3 regions of the Acidihalobacter yilgarnensis genome follow, and region 1 is predicted to be linked to each of the others. Evidence: predicted binding sites of a transcription regulator. Region 1 holds the regulator's gene; each other region holds the start of a gene.

Region 1 (5,054 bases):
CGATCCGGTGTTGGTGGTATATCCTGAGCGCGGTCCGCCGGTAACGCTACGCTCGCCCAGCGCCATCCTGCTGCCCGGCGACACCATCGTGCAGATGCCAGAGCGTGTGCTCATCACAAGACAGAACACGCAGGGACAGACGATTCACGTGATTTCCAGTAACGTGACGGTCGATACCCGTCAACAGACCGCGACGAGCCCGGCCCCCACCCGCATCGAGGGTCCTGGGTATGTCACGCAAGGCATTGGCCTGAGTGCAAATTTCAAGCAGCAGTTCATCGACCTCCTAAAGGACGTGCACAGTGTTTACACACGCCCAACGACATCCCACTGATTCACGGGCCGCCAGCGGTCGACGTACACGGGCACGCCGATTCTGGCTGATAGCGGCATTCGCCCTATCGTTGCCCCTGAACGCCTGGTGTGCGCCCCCCGTTTCGCGTAACGCCCCTGTTCACATCAGCGCAGACCGATTCCATTTCGATCAGAAAACCGGCATAGGCATCTACACCGGGCACGTCCACGTGACGCAGAACGCGCTGACGATTGATGGTGAACGCCTGACCGTAATTGCACCACCCAAGGGCCCGGTCGAACGGCTGACGATGGATGGGGCTCCCGCCAGCTTCAGCGATGTCACGCCCAAGGGCAAACCGGTGAAGGGACACGCCACGCACATGCTGTATCTGCCCGGCAACCAGGAAATCCACCTCGACGGACAGGCCAAACTGATCCAGGAACGCAACACCTTCAGCAGCGCGCGCATCGTCTACGATACGAAGAGCGGTGTCGTCACCGCTGGCGCGCCCGGCAATCGCGTTAAGGCAACTTTGGTCCCCGGCGGCCAAGGCGGCGCGGAGAAATCCACGCCATGAGCGTACTCAGCGTCACGGATCTCACCAAACGCTATCGCGGCCGCGACGTCCTTGGCGGGGTGTCGCTTGACGTGGGCAGCGGTGAGATCGTCGGCTTGCTCGGCCCCAACGGCGCGGGTAAAACCACCTGCTTTTACATCATCGTGGGCCTGATCCAGCCAGATTCTGGCCATATTCGCCTCAATGATCAGGACATCACCCGATTCCCCATGCATGCGCGCGCGCGCATGGGCGTCGGCTATCTGCCTCAGGAAGCCTCGGTATTCCGCCGCCTCAGCGTCGAAGACAATATCCGCGCGGTACTCGAACTGCGTGACAATTTCGACCCCAAGGCACAGAATGAAACCCTGGAAAGTCTGCTGGATGAACTGCAGATCGGGCATATTCGCAGCAGTCGCGGATTCAGCCTCTCCGGTGGTGAACGACGGCGTGTGGAGATTGCCCGTGCCTTGGCAGCCGAGCCCGCATTCATCCTGCTAGACGAACCCTTTGCCGGTGTCGATCCCATCTCGGTGCTCGATATTCAGCGCATCGTGCGACATTTGAGCGACCGGGATATTGGCGTCTTGATTACCGACCATAACGTACGTGAGACCCTCGGCATCTGTCAGCGCGCCTATATATTGAGCGACGGGCATGTGCTTGCCGAAGGCACCCCGGAAGATATCCTGGACAACCAGAAGGCCCGCGAGGTCTATCTGGGTCAGGACTTCCGCCTGTAAGCAACCCGAGATACCCAAGAGTCCGACGATGACCATTGCGTTAAACGCGAATTCAAGATAAACATCAAACGCGATGATCAAGCCTTCACTTCAACTCCGGCTGGGGCAATCCCTGGCGATGACGCCTCAACTGCAGCAGGCCATACGCCTATTGCAGTACTCGACACTCGAGCTACAGACACATATTCAGGAAGTCCTGGAAACCAACCCGATGCTCGAGGTCGACGAGGATTCCGGGCGAGTTGAGGGCGCGGATGGCGAGCAAATCAACGGCGAATCTCGCGAAGGCGCCGCCGAAGACAACCCATCCCAAGACACCATCCCAGACGAATTGCCGGTCGACAGTGCCTGGGACGATATTTACGAGCCGCCAACCGCAGCGGGCTCCGGCTCGTCCGAAGCCGATGACCGCGACCCCTACGAATCACAAAGCGGCGATGGCGAGTCGCTGATCGATCATCTGCTCTGGCAAGTGCACTTGGCACCCATGAACGAGCAGGATCGCCTGATCGCCATGACCCTGATCGACTCGATCGGCGGTGACGGTTATCTTCAGGAGGATATCGAGAACATCCGTGGATCACTCGCCGCGCAATTGCAGGCCGATCTCGAAATCGAGGACATCGAGGCCGTCCTCCATCTCGTGCAACGGCTAGATCCTCCAGGTTGCGGCGCCCGCAATCTGGCGGAATGCCTCGACATACAACTTTCTGAGATGCCACAAGATATACCGTGGTTGATACAGGCGCGGCGCTTGGTGCAATCCCATATCGACCTGCTCGGGAATCACGATCTCAAGGCACTGATGCGCCACCTGGAACTGGACGAGGCTGGCCTGCAGGAAACCATCGCACTGATCCAGTCGCTCAATCCGCGGCCTGGTGCACAGATCAGCAATAGCCGACCCGAATATATCGTCCCCGACGTGACGGTCCGCAAACAGGGTCAGCGCTGGCGCGTGGAGCTCAACTCTGAAGTTGCGCCGCGCCTACGCTTGAATTCCACCTACGCATCAATGGTACGGCGCGCAGACAGCAGCGTTGACAACACCTACATGAAAAATCAGCTGCAGGAAGCGCGCTGGTTCATCAAAAGCCTGCAAAGCCGTAACGAAACCTTGCTACGTGTCGCCACTGCCATCGTCGAGCAGCAGAGGGGGTTTCTCGAATATGGCGAGGAGGCGATGAAGCCCCTGGTCCTGCGCGACATTGCGGAACAGGTCGAAATGCACGAATCGACCATCTCTCGCGTCACTACCCAGAAATACATGTACACGCCCCGCGGCATCTTCGAATTCAAGTACTTCTTCTCCAGCCACGTCGGTACCGCCGATGGCGGTGAATGCTCCGCAGTCGCGATTCGCGCCATGATCCGCAAACTGGTCGAATCCGAACCCGGCGACAAACCTTTGTCGGACAGCAAGATCGCAGATCTGCTCAGCGAGAAGGGGATACAGGTTGCGCGCCGCACGGTCGCCAAATACCGAGAGGGCATGAACATTCCGTCCTCCAGCGATCGCAAACGACTCAACTAGACTCAAATCATGGAGATCTCACAAAATTCTTCGACTTGGCGCAATACGGACCGACACCCGCATTCCGGCCGTGACCAGGGAGCACAGTCGGGCGCCAGCGTCGAAACCCGGCGGTGGGAGATGTTACCCGCCGTCCACGCCCCGCACAGGGAACCGCGGACGGCGAGCAACGTCGGCCATGATGGCACCGCCCCCAAATGGGCAGTTAAGACACAGCCCTCAACGAGGAGTATCGTATGCAAATCAACCTGTCTGGGCACCACGTAGAGTTGACCGATGCACTACGCGACTACGTAAGCGACAAATTCCAGCGTCTCGAACGACACTTCGACAATATGATCGATGTCCACGTAATTCTTTCCGTAGAGAAATTGCGTCAGAAGGCCGAAGCCAGTCTGAACCTCAGCGGCAACCAACTCTTCGCAGATGCCGTCGACGAAGACATGTATGCCGCTATCGACTCGCTCGTCGACAAGCTCGACCGGCAGGTGATCAAGCACAAGGAAAAGACCAAAGACCATCACAAGGCCGAAGCGACCAAACGCACGGCCATCTGAAACACACAGGCGACACCTGAACCATGCAGATAGGCGAATTACTCACGACCGAACGCATCCTCAACGATGCGGACATCCACAGTAAAAAGCGGGCACTGGAGGCACTAAGCGAACTCCTGGCCAAGGGTGGACAGGTTTCCTCCAATGAGGTCTTCGATACCCTGCTCGCACGCGAGCGCCTGGGCAGTACCGGCTTGGGACATGGCGTAGCGATACCGCACGGCCGCATGGCTGGCCTCAAGGAAACCCAGGCCGCCTTCATCAAATTGAACGGGGGCATCGATTTCGATGCCCCCGACCAGGCGCCGGTTGATCTTCTGTTCGCCCTGGTGGTCCCCGAGGAGTGCACCAGCGAACACCTGGACACGCTCTCAAGACTGGCTCAGTTGTTCAGCGACCCGATCACCGTGCAACAACTACGGGGTGCCCACGACAGCGAGTCCGCCCTGGGACTGCTCAATGACTGGGATGCCAGGCACGCCGCCTAGGCGACGTCATGGACGCCACGCTCTCCGCTGAAACCCTCTATCAAGCCCTCGGCAAACGCCTCGAACTTTCCTGGGTGGCGGGACGTTCGAGCGGAGGGCAGCGTCTGTCTGCGGCCGATACTCACTGGGGCGGCGCCACCCTGGTAGGCCATCTCAACCTGATACACCCGCACTGCGTACAGGTACTGGGTAGCCGCGAATTCGCCTATCTGCAGCAACTCGACACCACCACCCGCGAGCACGCCCTGTCACAACTGCTCAACGGCGAGAGCGTCGTGATCGTCGTCGGTGGCGGAGAATCTCCGGACACCCGGATGATCGAACTTGCCGAGCATGCGGGTATCGCGCTGCTCGTTTCCCCCCTGGCCACGCACGAACTCATCAGCACATTACGCTATTTCCTCAGCGAGGCACTCGCCGAGACTACCACCACACATGGCGTGTTCATGGAAGTGCTCGGCACTGGCCTGCTGCTCACCGGTGACAGCAATGTGGGCAAAAGCGAATTGGCACTGGAATTGATCACCCGAGGTCATCGCCTGGTCGCGGACGACGCACCCGAGTTCGCCCGCATCACGCCGGATATCCTGCAGGGACGCTGCCCACACGTCCTGCAGGATATGCTGGAGGTACGCGGGCTCGGCATACTCAATGTGCGCGCCATGTACGGTGACAATGCAATCAAACTGAACAAATATCTCAGGCTAATCATAGACCTGCGCCACAGCCACAGCACCCGTCACGAGGACGAGCATCGACTGTACGGGATCACGCGCATCCGACGCCTGCTCGGGGTTGAGATACCCGTCATCGAAATCCCCGTCGCGCCCAGCCGTAACCTGGCGGTCCTGGTCGAAGCCTCTGTACGCAAACACCTG
Region 2 (5,054 bases), 690 kb from region 1:
GCGATCCGGGTGATGGATGACATTGCCGAAGGCGAGGGCGATCTGACGCGGCGGATGCCGGATCATGGGCGCGACGAGCTGGACCATTTGGGGCGTTCGTTTAACCGCTTCGTAGAGCGGATTCAGCAGGTCGTGATGCAGGTGTCGGGATCGACGGCGCAGCTGGCGGCGGCGGCGGAAGAATTGTCGGCGACGAGCGAAGAGAGCAGCGAGCAGGTACGGCGCCAGCAGTCGGAGACGGATCAAGTGGCGACGGCGATGCACGAGATGTCGACGACGGTGCAGGAAGTGGCGCGCAACGCGAGCGACGCGGCGCAGGCGGCGCAGCACGCGGATGGCGAGGCGCGGCAGGGCCGGCAGGTGGTGGGTGAAGCGGTCAAGGCGATCGACACGCTGGCGAGTGAGGTTGAGCGGGTAGCGCAGGCGATTCAGAAGCTGGAGGGTGACAGCGCGCAGATTGGCCGGGTGTTGGAGGTGATCAGCGGGATTTCGGAGCAAACGAACCTGCTGGCATTGAATGCGGCGATCGAGGCGGCGCGTGCGGGCGAGCAGGGTCGTGGTTTTGCCGTGGTTGCGGACGAGGTGCGCACATTGGCCAAGCGGACGCAGGACTCGACGGAGGAAATCCGGGGGATGATCGAACAGCTGCAGAACGGAGCGAAGGCAGCGGTATCGGCGATGGATACGGGGCGTGAGCGCGCGAGCAAGAGCGTGGAGAAGGCGCGGGAAGCGGATGGTTCGCTGCGTACGATCACGGAGGCGGTGACGCGGATCAACGACATGAACGCGCTGATTGCGAGCGCGGCGGAGGAGCAGTCGTCGGTGGCGGAGGAGATTAACCGCAACATCAGCAACATCAGTCAGGTGACGGAGCAGACGCTGACGGGGTCGCAGCAGACGGCCTCGGCAAGCGAGGAGTTGGCACGTCTGTCGGCTGGTTTGCAGGCCCTCGTCTCGCAATTCAAGATCCACGCGGCGTAGGAATCGTCACGCCGCGGCATTGATTACCCTGATAAGGTCGATATTTGAGCGCAACCGTGTCCGCCCGGACACGGTTGCGCGTTCATTTGGGGGCCACTGTGCGTATGGATTATCCCGGATTAACGTAGACATAAGAAACGACGAGGAGCGAATGTCCTCTCAAAAGCAATACGGTAAATCAGGTTTTTGGGCTTGGATGGGCACCATTCAAGGACGCCTCTATCTCATGGGCATTGCCTTCGTGCTGTTGCTGATCGCGACCACGGTATTTAGTCTTTGGGATGCCGATCATCGCCTGATGACGGAGCGCGAAGGGCAAGTTCAGCGTGAGGTACAGACCGCAGCCAGCCTGGTGCAGGGATTTGTTAAACGCGCGGAGGCGGGCAAATTGACCGAGGCCCAGGCCAAGGCCGCCGCAATGGAGGCGGTGGCCAGCCTGCGCTACGGCAAGTACGGCTACTTTTGGATTAACGACATGCAGCCGCGCATGGTGATGCACCCGTTTAAGCCGGCGTTGGATGGCCGTGATCTGAGCGATTTCAAGGACGCTCACGGCAAGCCGATCTACGACGATATCGTCAATCTCGTTCAGCGCCAGGGCAGCGGATATATCTGGTACGTTTGGCCATTGCCGGGCCAGACCGAACCGGTGGATAAGGTGGCTTATGTGGCCGCCGTGCCGGCCTGGGGTTGGGTGATCGGTTCAGGTTTATACATGGTGGATTTGGAGCGAGCCTTCCATGCGCAGATGCTCCAGTATGGGTTGGTCGCCATCGTGGCCTTGGTGATCGGTCTGCTACTCGTGACATGGCTGGGTCGTTCGGTGACTCGTCCGTTGGGTATGGTGACGCAGCGTTTGGGTGAAATTGCCAAGGGAGAAGGGGATTTGACTCAACGTCTCGATGAGAATCGGGGCGACGAAGTCGGTACCTTGGCGGTCGCCTTCAACCGCTTCGTCGATCGCATTCAACACCTGATCAAGCAGGTGTCCGGTTCGACCTCGCAACTGGCAGCGGCAGCAGAGGAATTGTCGGCAACCAGTGAGGAAACCAGTCGTCACGTTCGCCGCCAGCAGTCGGAGACTGATCAGGTGGCGGCCGCCATGAACCAAATGTCGGCGACCGTGATGGAGGTCGCGAAACACGCCAACGAGGCCGCTCAGGCCGCCAGGATCGCTGATGGGGAGGCTCAGCAGGGACGTCAAGTCGTGGGCAAGGCCGTGAGTGCCATCGATGCGTTGGCCGCAGAGGTCGAGCAGGCGGCGCAAGTGATCCAAGGCGTTGAGGGAGACAGTGCTCAAATAGGTCAGGTGCTGGCCGTGATCAGTGGGATATCGGAGCAGACGAATCTATTGGCACTGAACGCGGCGATCGAGGCAGCACGGGCTGGCGAGCAAGGTCGAGGTTTCGCCGTGGTGGCGGATGAGGTGCGTACGTTGGCCAAGCGCACGCAGGATTCGACGGAGGAAATTCGCGCCATGATCGAGCGCCTGCAGGGGGGCACCAAAAATGCGGTACGGGTAATGGAGGCCGGACGAGACCGTGCGCGCGCAAGCGTCGAGCAGGCCCGGGCGGCGGATGAGTCGCTGGGGGCGATCACGCGATCAGTGGCTCGAATCAACGATATGAACGCGTTGATCGCGAGTGCGGCCGAGGAGCAATCTTCGGTGAGCGATGAAATAGACCGCAATATCAGCAACATCAGCCAGGCGACGCAGCAGACGGCGACGGGGTCTCAGCAGACTGCCGTAGCCAGTGAAGAGCTGGCGAGGCTGGCCGCTCAGCTGCAATCCTTGGTGGGACAGTTTAGGGTTTAGATCGGGTCGTTCGGATTGTCCGCGCTCACGACCCTCATAGCCTAGTAGGTAGCGTGGGTGCGGTCTGCCGGTATTTTGGCGCCCACCATCGTCAATGTGACGATTGTATTTTTATCTGTTTGATTATTATTGTTATTTTTATTGTGGCTCGGAGTTTGCTTGTGCTTGTTGGCAAGCGCTGCGGATCCCGGGCACTTTCCCATACATTCAAGGCCAATCGAACCAGGAGATTTGAAGATGGCAGAGGAGGCACAGCCAGCCAAGGGTGGGTCCAAGACCAAGCTTATCGTGATCATCTCGGTCATTGTTTTGCTGGTACTGGGTTTGGGGATCGGCGCCACCTTATTTTTGACCGGTGCCTTTTCGCACAAGGCCGATAAGGCGGATAAAGCCCATACGGAGGCGCCTGCACCGAAGAAACCGGCGATTTATATGTCCATCGAACCCGCACTGGTGGTCAATCTGGGACCGGATCAACCGGTGAGATTTCTGCAGATCGGGATCGACGTCATGGCGCGTGAGCAGAAGGTAATCGATGCGGTTAAGGAAAATATGCCGGCGATTCGTAATCGCCTGATCAGCTTGCTGAGTGGCCAGAAATATGCGGTTGTCAGCACGCCCGATGGCAAGGAAACGCTGCGCAAGCAGGTGCTCGCGAGTATCAACGAGGTACTCAAGGCTGCGGGTGACCAGCATTTGGTCGAGCAGGTCTATTTCACCAACTTCGTGATGCAGTGACCCCAAACCATGGCGACGAACGACGTACTGTCTCAGGAGGAAATTGACGCCCTATTGCATGGCGTCGATGACGGCGGCGTCGATACAACGCCGGATGATGGGGCAGGCGGTCAGGCACGTGAATACGACCTGGCCAGCCAGGAGCGCATCGTTCGCGGTCGGATGCCGACCCTGGAAATGATCAACGAGCGCTTTGCACGCCATTTTCGTATCAGCTTGTTCAATATGCTGCGCTTTGCGCCCGAGATCAGCGTCAAGAGCATCCGCATCCTCAAGTTCTCGGAATATCTGCGGGGACTGTTCGTACCCACCAGCCTGAATCTGACACGCATACGCCCATTGCGGGGGACGGCCTTGTTCGTGGTTGATCCGCAGTTGGTGTTCATTGTCGTTGACAACTTCTTCGGTGGGGACGGGCGCTTCCGCGCCAAGATCGAAGGACGGGACTTCACGCCGACCGAGATGCGTGTCGTCAAGATGGTGCTCGATCTCAGCTACAAGGATATGAAGGAGGCTTGGGCGCCAGTTATGCCACTGTTCTTCGAATACATGAATTCGGAGGTCAATCCACAATTCGCCAATATCGTCAGTCCCACGGAGGTTGTGGTGGTCTCGACCTTTCATGTGGAGCTAGAAGGTGGCGGCGGCGATTTGCATGTCACCATGCCGTATTCCATGGTCGAGCCGATTCGGGATGTCTTGGATGCAGGCATTCAGAGTGATCGTTCGGAGGTTGACGACCGTTGGCTGCGCGCTCTGCGCAGCGAGGTGGCGGAAGCACCGGTCGAGGTGGTCGGCCTGTTAGCTGAAACGGAACTCACTCTGCGCGATGTCCTGCGCATGAAACCGGGTGACATCATTCCTTTCGATATGCCCAAGACGGTGAGTATCCGTTCCGAGGGATTGACGGTGATGCGTGGGCGTTTTGGTACACATCAGGGCTACAACGCGGTGCAGGTGACCGAACACGTGAAACGGGAATATTAGCTGTAGGGGCCTAGTCATGAGTGCAGATACCAAAGAACCAGAGCAGGAGGAGGCTGGCGATCCGTGGGCGGAGGCGCTGGCCGAACAGGCCAATGCAACGGGCGATGCCACCGCGAAGGAAGAGGTGGAGGCGCCTGAAGCAGCGCCGAAAAAAGCGGAGCCCGATTTCGAGAAGGCTGCCTTCGGGCAGCTCGAGGATGTTACGGGCGAGATGGGCGCTCGGGATGTTGAACTCGGCGGCGATATGAATCTGGATGTGATTCTGGACGTGCCGGTAAGTATATCGATGGAAATCGGTCGTACGCACCTCCCGATACGCAATTTGCTGCGACTCAATCAGGGGTCGGTGGTCGAATTGGATCGTCTGGCGGGAGAGCCTTTGGATGTGCTGGTGAACGGCACATTGATTGCGCATGGGGAGGTGGTCGTCGTCAACGAAAAATACGGTATCCGTCTCACCGATGTGATCAGTCCGGCCGAGCGCGTGCGTAAATTGCGGTGAACAAGATACTGACACGTATAGCGATCTGCG
Region 3 (5,054 bases), 190 kb from region 1:
CTGACTTGCGATTCCGATGGCCACGTCGAGCGCTATGTGGTCGGTGCTGACCTCGAGACCAGCCTGCCGCTGCATGCCTGGCGGCGCGGCGAGCGTTATCTACTGGGCATTTTCCTGGTGGGGGCCTACCAGGAAATTCTCGGCGATCTGCATAATCTCTTCGGCGACACCGATGCGATCAATGTCGATCTCGACCCGGAAGGTGGTTACCGACTGGCGCCTGTCGAGGCGGGCGATGCGATCTCGGAATTGCTAAGCTACGTGCATTTCGACCCCGAGGAACTGCTGGCTGCCTATCGCCGCAAGGTGGAAGCTGCCGGGCTACCCTCGGAGGAGGCCGCGCGCGTACTGGCCGAACTTGAGACCGGGTTGAGCGGATACACCTATCTGGAAGACTGACGGGTATCCGTCGGGGAGGGGCATGACGCAGTCGGTGATCTGGTTGTTCGTGGCATCGCTGGCGTTGCTGATCATAGGCAGCCTTGCGCTGATCCGTTGCGCCTTTCGCGAGGCATTGTTGTGGGGACTGTTCGCCTTGCTGCTGCCGCCGGTATTGCTGTGGTATGCGATGACGCGCTGGCGGCAGACCCAATACAGTGTCTACACCATTGCGGCCAGCCTGCTGCTGATGACCGCGTCGCTCTATGGCGGCGCTGCCGCGCCGGTAGCCGACTACCTTCAGCAATCCTCACTGGCGCCGGTGCTGACCGTCTACGGCTGGAATGGGCGCATTACCTTGCCGTTTACCACCGATCGGGATATCCCGGTGCCCAATGCCGCCGAGGTGGAAGCGCTGCGCGCAGAGGAGACGAGCGCACGGCGACGCGCACCGGCCGCAACCACCGTCACGGAAAAGTCCGTTTCGACGCCTGCGCCAACACCTGTGTTGCGTTATCAGGCCGCTGCATTCGATGTGCTTGCGCATTACACTGGCAGGCAGATACGAGTGCATGTCATGGGCGGTGGCGTGATCGAAGGCGTGCTGGTGGCGGTGGGCGGGGATGGCATCACGGTCGATGCCGCCCAATCCACGGGGACCGTGGGCTACGCACTGACCTGGAGTCGGCTGGCGAGGGTGGAGGTGTATGCGCCTGTCGGCAGCGTGCGGGCGCCAACACGGTCCGTAACGACGGTCGATCTTCCCGCCACGACCACTGGAGCTGCGTCGCCATGATTTGTTACGTGTACCGGAGTCGCCGCCGCGCGGACGCTTACCTTTACCTGCCTTGCCAGGACGATTTCTCAGCGGTGCCCGATGCGCTGATGCAGATGTTCGGTATGGCCGAGTTCGCCCTGGAGTTCGAATTGACCCCGGTACGTCGACTGGCTCAGGCGGATGCGGAGCAGGTACTGGGCAATTTGCGCGAACAGGGTTTTCATCTGCAAATGCCGCCCGCCAACGACCGACCATTCTAACGCGTGCCTTGGGTTTGTGCCGCCAGTCCCCTAGCGCACTATTTTTGTGCGAGCGGCGTCGGGCTTCCTGTGTTGCCTGCACATATACAGGGTGGCATGCACCTTGCTGGATACCCTTCCATCAGCAGACATTGTTCGGGAGTCAGGGTGTGACCCAACGGAAACGGCGGCGGAGGCGCGGCGTATGACGGCCGCCGCCGAGATGCTGGCCGAGGATGGCATCGCGGGCGAAGGCTGGAAGGCGAGCCTGACGCTCGCCTTCGGCCAGCGCGACGGTCGCAGTTATGTGCGGCACCGGCAACACGTCGGTCCGTTGCTGATTCAACGCCCTTTCCATCCCGAGGGCGACGTCTGCCATGCCTATCTGCTGCATCCGCCTGCGGGGGTGGTCGGTGGCGACCGCCTGCGGGTCGAGGTACAGATTGACCCTGGTGCGCATGCGTTGTTGACGACGCCATCCGCCGGCAAATTTTATTCGAGCCCGCGGGCGCACGCACGTTTGACGCAGCATTTACGGGTGGCAGCCGGTGGCGTGCTTGAATGGTTGCCGCAGGAGACGATCGTTTTCGAAGACGCTAGGGCCGAGTTGTCCACCTACGTCGAACTGACGGGGGGCGCGCGGTATCTGGGGTGGGAGATCGTCTGCCTCGGTCGTCCCGCGGCGGGCACCGGCTTTGGACGGGGGTATTGGCGTCAGCGGCTGGAGGTGAGCCGCGACGGCCGGCCGCTACTGATCGAGCGCTTGGCGCTGGATACCGGCGATCCTCTGCTCGCCGCGGTCTGGGGCCTGCAGGGATATGCAGTGAGCGCCACATTATTATGTACCGTGCCCGAGTGCTTCAAGATGGATGCCCTGTTCGAAGCTGGGTTAGGCGAGCCGCTGATTGGACGTGGCGGCGTCACGGTGGTGGATGGCTTGTTGGTGGCGCGTTGTCTCGGTGGCGAGGCTGCGGATGCGCGGGCTTGGTTCGAAGCGTTGTGGGCATGGCTGCGTCCGAGAGTCTTCGACCGCCCAGCCTGCCCGCCGCGTATTTGGCGTACTTGAACGGATCGGCGGCCGGAACGGAATCACCCAGGAGATTTAAGTGGAATTACTGCCCAAGGAAAAGGACAAGTTGTTACTGTTCACAGCGGCTCTACTGGCGGAGCGGCGCAAGGCGCGCGGTCTCAAGCTCAACTACCCGGAGGCGGTCGCCTACATCAGCGCCGCGATCCTGGAGGGTGCCCGCGACGGCCGGACCGTCGCCGAGCTGATGGATTACGGGACCACCATACTGGGTCGCGACGATGTTATGGAGGGTATCCCGGAAATGATCCCCGAGGTCCAGGTGGAGGCCACGTTCCCCGACGGCACCAAGTTGGTCACCGTGCATCACCCGATCCCCTGACGGGGCAACACGTTAGCCCAGGAGCATTCGCATGTATCGAGAAGAAGTCACCGAGGCCGTGCTTGAGGCCAAACGCGCCAAGGGCTTGACCTGGGCCGCGCTCGCCAAGGTTGTAGGCCGTCATCCCGTATGGACCACCTCCGCGCTGTTGGGGCAGCAGTCGATGAGCGAAGACGAGGCCACCGCCGCGGTCGCCTTGCTCGGACTCGATCCGGCCTACGTTGCACCGCTGACCGAGTCTCCGCTCAAGGGCTCGCTGGACAGCGACGTACCCACTGACCCGCTGATCTATCGCCTGCACGAAATCACCCAGGTCTACGGCAGCACCATCAAGGCGCTGATCCATGAGGAATTCGGTGACGGCATCATGAGTGCTATCGATTTCGAGCTGGATATCGAGCGGGTATCCGATCCCAAGGGCGACCGCGTGAAGATTACCTACAACGGCAAATTCCTGCCTTATCGCAAATGGTGAGCCGCCGATGATTCCCGGAGAGCTGCTGCCCGCCGAAGGCGAGATCGAGATCAACACCGGTCGCGAGACGCTCACTGTGCGCGTGGCCAATACTGGCGACCGCCCGATTCAGGTCGGCTCGCATTACCATTTCTACGAGACCAACGCCGCGCTGGACTTCGATCGGGAGGCCGCGCGTGGCTTCCGGCTGAACATTCCGGCCGGCACCGCCGTGCGCTTCGAGCCCGGGCAGACGCGCGAAGTTGAGCTGGTCGCGCTGGCCGGTACGCGCACGGTCTACGGTTTCAACGGACGCATCATGGGAGCACTGGACGCATGAGCCGCACGATCGACCGCCGCGCCTATGCGGAGATGTACGGGCCCACCGTGGGCGACCGTGTGCGCCTCGGCGACACCGCACTGGTGATCGAGGTGGAGGAGGACCGTACGATCTACGGCGAGGAAGTCAAATTCGGTGGCGGCAAGGTCATCCGCGACGGTATGGGCCAAAGTCAGCGTCTCGCCGCTGAGGTCGCCGATACGGTCATCACCAACGCCCTGATCCTCGACTGGTGGGGTGTGGTCAAGGCTGACATCGGTCTCAAGGCCGGCCGCATCATGAGTATCGGCAAGGCCGGCAATCCGGACATCCAGCCGGGCGTGGACATGATTATCGGCGCGGGGACCGAAATCATCGCTGGCGAGGGGTTGATCGTCACCGCCGGGGGATCGACGCGCACATCCACTTCATCTGCCCGCAGCAGATTGAGGAGGCGCTGATGTCCGGCGTCACCACCCTGCTGGGTGGTGGCACCGGGCCGGCTGCTGGTACCAACGCGACGACGTGCACGCCAGGGCCTTGGTACATCCACCGCATGTTGGAGGCCGCCGAGAGTTTTCCGATGAATATCGGATTTCTCGGCAAGGGCAACGCCAGCCTGTCCGCACCGCTGACCGAGCAGGTGGCGGCCGGCGTTATGGGCCTCAAGCTACACGAGGACTGGGGCACCACCCCCGCGGCCATCGACAACTGCCTGGCCGTTGCCGAGCGCGAAGATGTGCAGGTCGCCATCCACACCGACACGCTGAACGAATCCGGTTTCGTCGAGGATACCCTGGCCGCCTTCAAGGGCCGTACCATCCATACCTATCACACCGAGGGTGCCGGCGGCGGGCATGCGCCGGACATCATCAAGGCCTGCGGCGAACCCAACGTACTGCCGTCCTCCACCAATCCGACGCGGCCCTACACCGTGAATACCGTGGACGAGCATCTCGACATGCTCATGGTCTGCCACCACCTCGATCCGAACATTCCCGAGGACGTCGCTTTTGCCGATTCGCGCATTCGCCGCGAGACCATCGCCGCCGAGGACATCCTCCACGACCTCGGCGCCTTCTCCATGATCGCCTCCGACTCGCAGGCCATGGGTCGGGTCGGCGAGGTCATTACCCGCACCTGGCAGACTGCGCACAAGATGAAGGTCCAGCGCGGTAGTCTGGGCAGCGATCCATCGCGGCACGACAACCTGCGCGCGCGGCGCTACGTTGCCAAATACACGGTCAACCCGGCCATCGCCCACGGTATTGCCCACGAGGTCGGTTCCGTCGAGGTCGGTAAGCTGGCGGATCTCGTGTTGTGGAAGCCGGCCTTCTTCGGCGCCAAGCCGGCGATGATCATCAAGGGTGGCATGATCGCCGCCGCGCCCATGGGCGATCCCAACGCCTCGATCCCCACGCCGCAGCCGGTGCATTACCGGCCGATGTTCGCGGCCTTTGGCGGCGCGCGCGCCGCA

What was found. The regulator sigma-54, encoded in region 1, starts transcription at its own class of promoters, with help from an activator protein. The targets are predictions, from matches to a motif close to TGGCANGNTNCNTGCTT.
Region 2: the regulator sigma-54 is predicted to act here: its motif matches at 2,942-2,958, upstream of BI364_RS11305 (flagellar basal body-associated FliL family protein).
Region 3: the regulator sigma-54 is predicted to act here: its motif matches at 1,509-1,525, upstream of BI364_RS15605 (urease accessory protein UreD).

Annotation. Positions count from the first base shown of each region.
Region 1 is NZ_CP017415.1:3,046,089-3,051,142, forward strand. It holds gene lptC (LPS export ABC transporter periplasmic protein LptC) at 1-334, shown strand, start outside; gene lptA (lipopolysaccharide transport periplasmic protein LptA) at 303-875, shown strand; gene lptB (LPS export ABC transporter ATP-binding protein) at 872-1,597, shown strand; gene BI364_RS14740 (RNA polymerase factor sigma-54) at 1,671-3,131, shown strand; gene hpf (ribosome hibernation-promoting factor, HPF/YfiA family) at 3,368-3,688, shown strand; gene BI364_RS14750 (PTS sugar transporter subunit IIA) at 3,712-4,176, shown strand; gene hprK (HPr(Ser) kinase/phosphatase) at 4,185-5,054, shown strand, end outside.
Region 2 is NZ_CP017415.1:2,356,149-2,361,202, reverse strand. It holds gene BI364_RS11315 (methyl-accepting chemotaxis protein) at 1-981, shown strand, start outside; gene BI364_RS11310 (methyl-accepting chemotaxis protein) at 1,133-2,797, shown strand; gene BI364_RS11305 (flagellar basal body-associated FliL family protein) at 3,035-3,535, shown strand; gene fliM (flagellar motor switch protein FliM) at 3,545-4,522, shown strand; gene fliN (flagellar motor switch protein FliN) at 4,539-5,024, shown strand; gene fliO (flagellar biosynthetic protein FliO) at 5,021-5,054, shown strand, end outside.
Region 3 is NZ_CP017415.1:3,234,521-3,239,574, reverse strand. It holds gene speA (biosynthetic arginine decarboxylase) at 1-399, shown strand, start outside; gene BI364_RS15615 (hypothetical protein) at 422-1,174, shown strand; gene BI364_RS15610 (YcgL domain-containing protein) at 1,171-1,416, shown strand; gene BI364_RS15605 (urease accessory protein UreD) at 1,601-2,461, shown strand; gene ureA (urease subunit gamma) at 2,502-2,804, shown strand; gene cynS (cyanase) at 2,830-3,279, shown strand; gene BI364_RS15590 (urease subunit beta) at 3,287-3,598, shown strand; partial or broken gene ureC (urease subunit alpha) at 3,595-5,054, shown strand, end outside.